DNA from 2 places in the Streptomyces sp. NPDC046870 genome. Region 2 is predicted to be linked to the other one. Evidence: riboswitches for the same ligand, from Rfam matches in the RefSeq annotation. Region 2 holds a riboswitch; the other holds the start of a gene.

What was found. A riboswitch is a leader RNA that binds a small molecule or an ion and turns the genes downstream of it on or off. The one in region 2 is predicted to bind cyclic di-AMP.
Region 1: linked by a shared signal. The riboswitch ahead of AB0946_RS29250 (M23 family metallopeptidase) and the one ahead of AB0946_RS34010 (M23 family metallopeptidase) in region 2 are both predicted to bind cyclic di-AMP.

What each region holds. Positions count from the first base shown of each region.
Region 1 is NZ_JBEYXM010000017.1:82,388-85,439, reverse strand. Features, by position in the region: gene AB0946_RS29255 (pitrilysin family protein) at 1-978, shown strand, start outside; cyclic di-AMP (ydaO/yuaA leader) riboswitch at 1,214-1,374, shown strand; gene AB0946_RS29250 (M23 family metallopeptidase) at 1,387-2,142, shown strand; gene AB0946_RS29245 (GntR family transcriptional regulator) at 2,339-3,025, shown strand.
Region 2 is NZ_JBEYXM010000024.1:97,221-100,272, reverse strand. Features, by position in the region: gene AB0946_RS34010 (M23 family metallopeptidase) at 1-944, opposite strand, end outside; cyclic di-AMP (ydaO/yuaA leader) riboswitch at 956-1,121, opposite strand; gene AB0946_RS34005 (PP2C family protein-serine/threonine phosphatase) at 1,364-2,545, opposite strand; tRNA gene AB0946_RS34000 (tRNA-Met) at 2,670-2,743, shown strand; gene AB0946_RS33995 (dihydrofolate reductase family protein) at 2,895-3,052, opposite strand, start outside.

The DNA of each region.
Region 1 (3,052 bases), on a different contig from region 2:
AGCGAGGTGGAGCGGCTGGTCCGCAACCGCCTGGACGAGATCCCGCACGAGCTGGCCAACCCCTCCCGCCGGGCCGCCAAGGAACTCTCCAAGGAGCTGTTCCCGGCAACCTCGCGCATGTCCCGTCCGCGCCAGGGCACCGAGGAGACGGTCGAGAAGATCGACGAGGCGGCCGTACGCGCCTTCTACGACCGTCATGTGCGGCCCGCCACGGCCACCGCGGTCGTCGTCGGCGACCTGACCGGCGCCGACCTGGACGCGCTGCTGGACGACACCCTGGGCGCGTGGACCGGCACCCCGGGCGAGCCCCGGCCGGTGCCGCCGGTGACCGCCGACGACACCGGGCGCGTGGTCATCGTGGACCGGCCCGGCGCGGTCCAGACCCAGCTGCTCATCGGCCGGATCGGGCCCGACCGCCACGACCGGGTGTGGCCCGCCCAGGTGCTCGGCACGTACTGCCTCGGCGGCACCCTCACCTCCCGCCTGGACCGCGTCCTGCGCGAGGAGAAGGGCTACACCTACGGCGTGCGCGCCTTCGGGCAGGTCCTTCGGTCCGCGCCGGACGGCACGGGCGCCGCGATGCTCGCCATCAGCGGCTCCGTGGACACCCCCAACACCGGCCCGGCGCTGGACGACCTGTGGAAGGTGCTGCGCACGGTCGCGGCGGACGGCCTGACCGACGCCGAGCGGGACGTCGCCGTGCAGAACCTGGTCGGTGTGGCGCCGCTGAAGTACGAGACCGCGGCGGCCGTCGCCGGCACGCTGGCCGACCAGGTCGAGCAGCACCTGCCCGACGACTTCCAGGCGACGCTGTACCAGCAGTTGGCGGCCACGGGCACGGTGGAGGCCACCGCGGCCGTCGTGAACGCCTTCCCGGTGGACCGCCTGGTGACCGTCCTCGTCGGTGACGCGTCGCAGATCAAGGCGCCGGTGGAGGCGCTGGGCATCGGTGAAGTGACCGTGGTGGCGGCCGAGTAGACGGCCACCGCGGCGGCCGGACGACGGCACGCGCGCGTGGGGCCCTGGTGACCTACGGGTCGTCAGGGCCCCACGGTGTTCCACTCCCTTCCTCAGATGCCCGTTTTGGGGCGGAGGTTGCCTGTCTGCCCTGTGGGATGCGCTACAAAAGCCGGGATGCGTTTGAGGATTGACAACGTGCTTGCGTAGCTTCGTCCGGGCTGTTCGTCAGGCAGTGCGCCGCACCCGCGGCACCGGACAGTCATCGCCGAGTCCCCGTACGGCGCGAGCCAGGGGAGCCGGGGACCCACCGTCCCTGGGGTGAATCGGGCGTCCGCGCGAGTGCGAGGAGGCCCGTAGGAGACCTTCCTGCTCCGAACCCGTCAGCTAACCCGGTAGGCGAGAGGGAAGGAAAGGACCAGCCACTTCATGGCGTTCATGTGCGCCACCGGGAAGCACCGCAAGCCCGGCCGGGTCAAGCGGACCACCGCCCAGGCGGCCGGCGTCGCGGCCCTCACCACCACCGGTGTGATCGGCACCCTCGCCGGCTCCCCGGCGCTCGCCGCCGAGAACACCGCGGAGCAGACCGGCCTCACCCCGGTCGTCGCCGCGTCCGAGGGCGTCGCCGACGAGATCGACGCGCAGGCCGCCGCGCAGCAGCAGGCCGCCGAGCAGAAGGCGGCCGAGGAGGCCGCGGCCAAGGCGGCGGCCGAGCGGGCGCAGAGGATCCGCGCCGAGAAGGTCCGGGCCGCCCGTGAGGCCGAGCGCAAGCGGCTGAACACCTTCGTCGCCCCGATCGCGCACTCCTACGTCTCCACCGCCTACCAGGCGAGCAGCTCCCTGTGGAGCTCCGGTGCGCACACCGGCATCGACTTCCACGCGGCCAGCGGCACGGCCGTCCACGCGGTGGGCTCCGGCACGGTGGTCTCCGCCGGCTGGGGCGGCGCGTACGGCAACCAGGTCGTGATCCGCATGGCCGACGGCATGTACACCCAGTACGGCCACCTGTCGTCCATCGCGGTCACGGTGGGCCAGAAGGTCGTCCCGGGCCAGCAGATCGGCCTGTCCGGGGCCACGGGCCACGTCACGGGCCCGCACCTGCACTTCGAGGCGCGCACGACCCCCGAGTACGGCTCGGACGTCGACCCCGTCGCCTACCTCCGCAAGCACGGCGTGAACGTCTGACGCCGACCGCACGGCTGTCCGAGGCCCCGGCTCACCGAGCCGGGGCTTTCGCCTTTTTACCGGTGGCCGCCGGACCGCTGTCCAAAAAATAGCCATGGATTAGGGCCCGCCGTCGGAAATTCCGGCTCATTGGAATAGAGTCACGGAACACACGTCCATCGTCGACGTTTCACGGGGATTAAGGCGGAGGTCGGTCATGCGTATTCCGGCGCACTCGGTGTGCACGGCCATCCGGGACGACATCGTCGCGGGTGTCCACGAGCGCGGCAGCCGCCTCACCGAGGAAGTCCTGGCCCGCCGCTACGGCGTCTCACGCGTCCCCGTGCGCGAGGCCCTGCGCACCCTGGAGGCCGAGGGCTTCGTGGTGACGCGCCGGCACGCGGGCGCGTGCGTGGCCGAGCCGACCGAGCAGGAGGCCGCCGACCTGCTGGAGATGCGGACGCTGCTGGAGCCGCTGGGCGCCGCCCGGGCCGCCCAGCGGCGTACGGAGGCGCATCTGAAGGTGCTGCGCGGTCTGGTCCGGCTGGGCCAGGAGCGGGCCCGCAGGGGCAGCAACGAGGACCTGCGCTCGTTGGGCGGCTGGTTCCACGAGACGCTCGCCCAGGCCTCCGGCAGCACCTCGCTGACCTCGGTGCTCACCCAGCTGCGGCACAAGATCGCGTGGATGTACACGGTGGAGGCGCCGGTCAGCCCGGTCGAGTCCTGGACGGAGCACGGTGCCATCGTGGACGCGGTGGCCCGCGGCGACGCCGAGCGCGCGCGGGCGCTCACGACGCTGCACGCCGAGCGTGCGACGGGCTCGCACCGGCTGCGGTTCTCTCCCGCCACGGAGCGCGTGAGGACTTCGCAACATGCCGTAAACATGTCGGGCCCGCGGCTTTAACAAGCGCACCGTATACAAAGAGGAGTT
Region 2 (3,052 bases):
GTGACGTTGCCGGTGGCGCCGACGCGGCCGATGACCTCGCCGGTGGTGACCTTCTGGCCGACGGAGACGCTGATCGAGGACTGGTGGCAGAACCACAGCTCGGTGCCGTCGTCCAGGGTGAGGATCGTGCGGTAGCCGTAGGAGCCGGCCCAGCCCGCCTCGGTGATCGTGCCGCTGTGCACGGCCTTGATCAGGGTGCCGGTGGGGGCGGCGAAGTCGAGGCCGGTGTGGTAGCCGGAGGACCACATCCCGCCGGCCTGGCCGAAGGTCGAGGTGATCGTGTACGAGGAGGTGGGCAGCGTGTACTGCTCGGCCAGCTTGGCCAGCCGCTCTTCCTCGGCCTTCTTCGCGGCGGCGGCCTCCGCCTTCTCCTTGGCCGCGGCGGCCTGGGCGGCGGCCTTCTGCTCGGCCTGGGCGGCGGCGTCGGCGCTCTGCTTCTCGGCGGCGGCGACCGCGGCGGCCGTGGCCCTGCTCTCGGCCTGGCCCTGCTGCTGCTCGGCCTGGGCCATGATCCGGTTGCGCAGCGCCTCGCCCGCGTCGGCACTGTCCTCGCCGGCGGCCGTGGTCACGCCGACGGTGCTCAGCGTGGCCGTGGCGGCCTCGGCCGGGTGGGCGTCGGCCGAGTCGTCGTGGAAGAGGGAGCCGACCGAGGGCAGGTCCGGCAGGGAGATCGAGACCGGCGGCTTGCCGGTGTTGGCGCTGGCCATGCCGCCCGCGCCGACGGCGGCCATGACGCCGACGCCCAGGACGGTGGAGCTGCGCGCGAAGCCGCCGCGCTGCTTGGCGACGCGATGCCGGCCGCGCACCGGGGCGACGGACTCCTCGGTGGGGTTCCACTCCTCCCAGGGGCCCTCCTCGGCGCGGTAGGCGCCGTACCCGAAGGTCTCGGGCTCGCGCTGTGCCGGTATGAACGGGGCTTCTGGGGCAGGCCGGTTGGACGCCACGCGGGCGTACTCCTTTCCTTCCTTTCGCCTACCGGGTTAGCTGACGGGTTCGGAGCAGGAAGGTCTCCTACGCGCGTATACCGGTCGTGGACTCCGCGAGTTCACGACGGCATTCGCGTGATTCACCCCAGGGTGGTGGTTCCCCGGCTCCCTTGCGGGATTCGGCGCGTGCGCACGGAGCCGCCTCTTGTGACGGCTGTGACGACCGCGCTGCGTTATCGAACGTTAATAGACCCGACAGTCACTTTCCAAGCCGTTCGGCTTGATCATTCGCGTCTTCACCAGCGGAGCTATCGGCCACTACCCCGTCAAAAGGGGCGAGTTGACCGAGCATCGGACTCGTTCAGCAGTCACTTTCGGTTTTGATGGTGACTCAGACGTTATGCGCACGGCGGTCGTCCGGTCACCTGCGGTGACGGTCAGGGGCGCCGCACGGCGAGCAGCGCCATGTCGTCGGCCATGCCGCCCCCGGAGTGCCGGCGCGCCTCCTCGGCGAGCCGGCCGACCAGTGCGGCCGGGCCGGCGAAGGTGCGTCCGGCGAGCCGCCGTTCGGGGTCGTAGAACCGGCCGTGGGCGTCCCGCGCCTCGGACAGGCCGTCGGTGAAGAACAGCAGGGTCGCGCCGCTCGGGAAGGCGGTCTCGGTGGCGCGGTCCGGCCACATGCCGAGGTCGCCCATGCCGAGCGGCAGCGCGGGCTCGGCCGGGGCCAGGGTCCGCAGGGTGCCGTCGGCGTGCAGCAGCAGCGGCGGCGGATGGCCGCGGTTGACGATCCGTACGGCGCCGTCGCCGTGCGGGAGTTCGGCGAGCACCGCGGTGGTGAACCCCTCGAAGGCGTCGATCCCGTCGCGCCGGGTGCCCTCGCGGGCCAGCGCCCGCTCCAGCCGCTCGGCGACCGCCTCCAGCGTGGCCTCCTGCTCGGCCGCCTCCCGGAACGCGCCGATCACCACGGCCACCGCGGCGACGGCGCCCATGCCCTTGCCGCGCACGTCCCCGACGACCAGCCGGACGCCGTAGGGGCTGTCCTGTACGGCGTACAGGTCGCCGCCGATGAACGCGTCCTGCCGTGCCGCCTCGTAGCAGGCGGCGATCTCGTAGCCGCCGATCCGCTCGTCCGGTTCCGGCAGGACGGCCCGCTGGGCGGCCTCGGCGATCTCGCGGGCGGAGGCGAGCCGCCGGTCGCCCCGGCGGACCACCCGGTTGATGGCGACGGCCAGCAGGGCGACTGTCGCGACGGTGACCACGTCGGTGAGGGTGCCCACGGTGGGATGGGCCCCGGCGTCGGTGTGCACGGCGTAGGCGGCGGCGAGGGAGACGAGACCGGTCAGGACGGTGGTGCGCAGCGAGGACAGGGGCGCGGCGACCAGCGGCGCCGCGGTGAAGAACGGGACGGCGGTGAAGTCGTCCGGGGTGAGCAGGCCGTACAGGACGCCGCAGACGACGAGCAGGGCGGGCAGGGTGCGGGCCAGGGCACGGGGGCCGGGGCGGCGGCGGGCGCCCACCGGCACGGCTTCGTCACCGAGCCCCGGGTCGGGCACGGGGTCGCCGGGGAGCCGGCCGCCCGCCCTGGCGTACGGGCTCTCCTCCACCTTTCCAGGGCGCACCGCGTGTCTCCCGCTTGTCCGACGTACCTCCAGGTTTCCGGGCCCCGGGGCGGGCGGCGACCGGTGTGGTCCGAAAGGGGTGTGCGAGCGGTCCCGCGCATGGCGTACACTGGAGTCACAACGACGCGGGGTGGAGCAGCTCGGTAGCTCGCTGGGCTCATAACCCAGAGGTCGCAGGTTCAAATCCTGTCCCCGCTACTGAAGGCTCAGGGCCCGGAATCCCCAGGATTCCGGGCCCTGAGTCGTTTCCGGCCCCTCTTCGGCGCCCGCGGGGCGCGGGGGCCGCGCGGGCGGTCACGACGCACCCCCGCGCCCGCCCGCCAGGCACCCCCGGCGGGCGGGCGGACGCTCACAGCAGGTGGGCGTTCGGCGCCTTGGCCGGCTCCTCCAGCTCGGGCAGCACCACGACCCGTGTGCCCCCCGCGGCCAGGACCCCGCTTCCGTCGGCCCCCGCCACGAACGTGTCCGGCTCACGCCAGGCGGTGACCACCCTGCGCACCCCCGCCC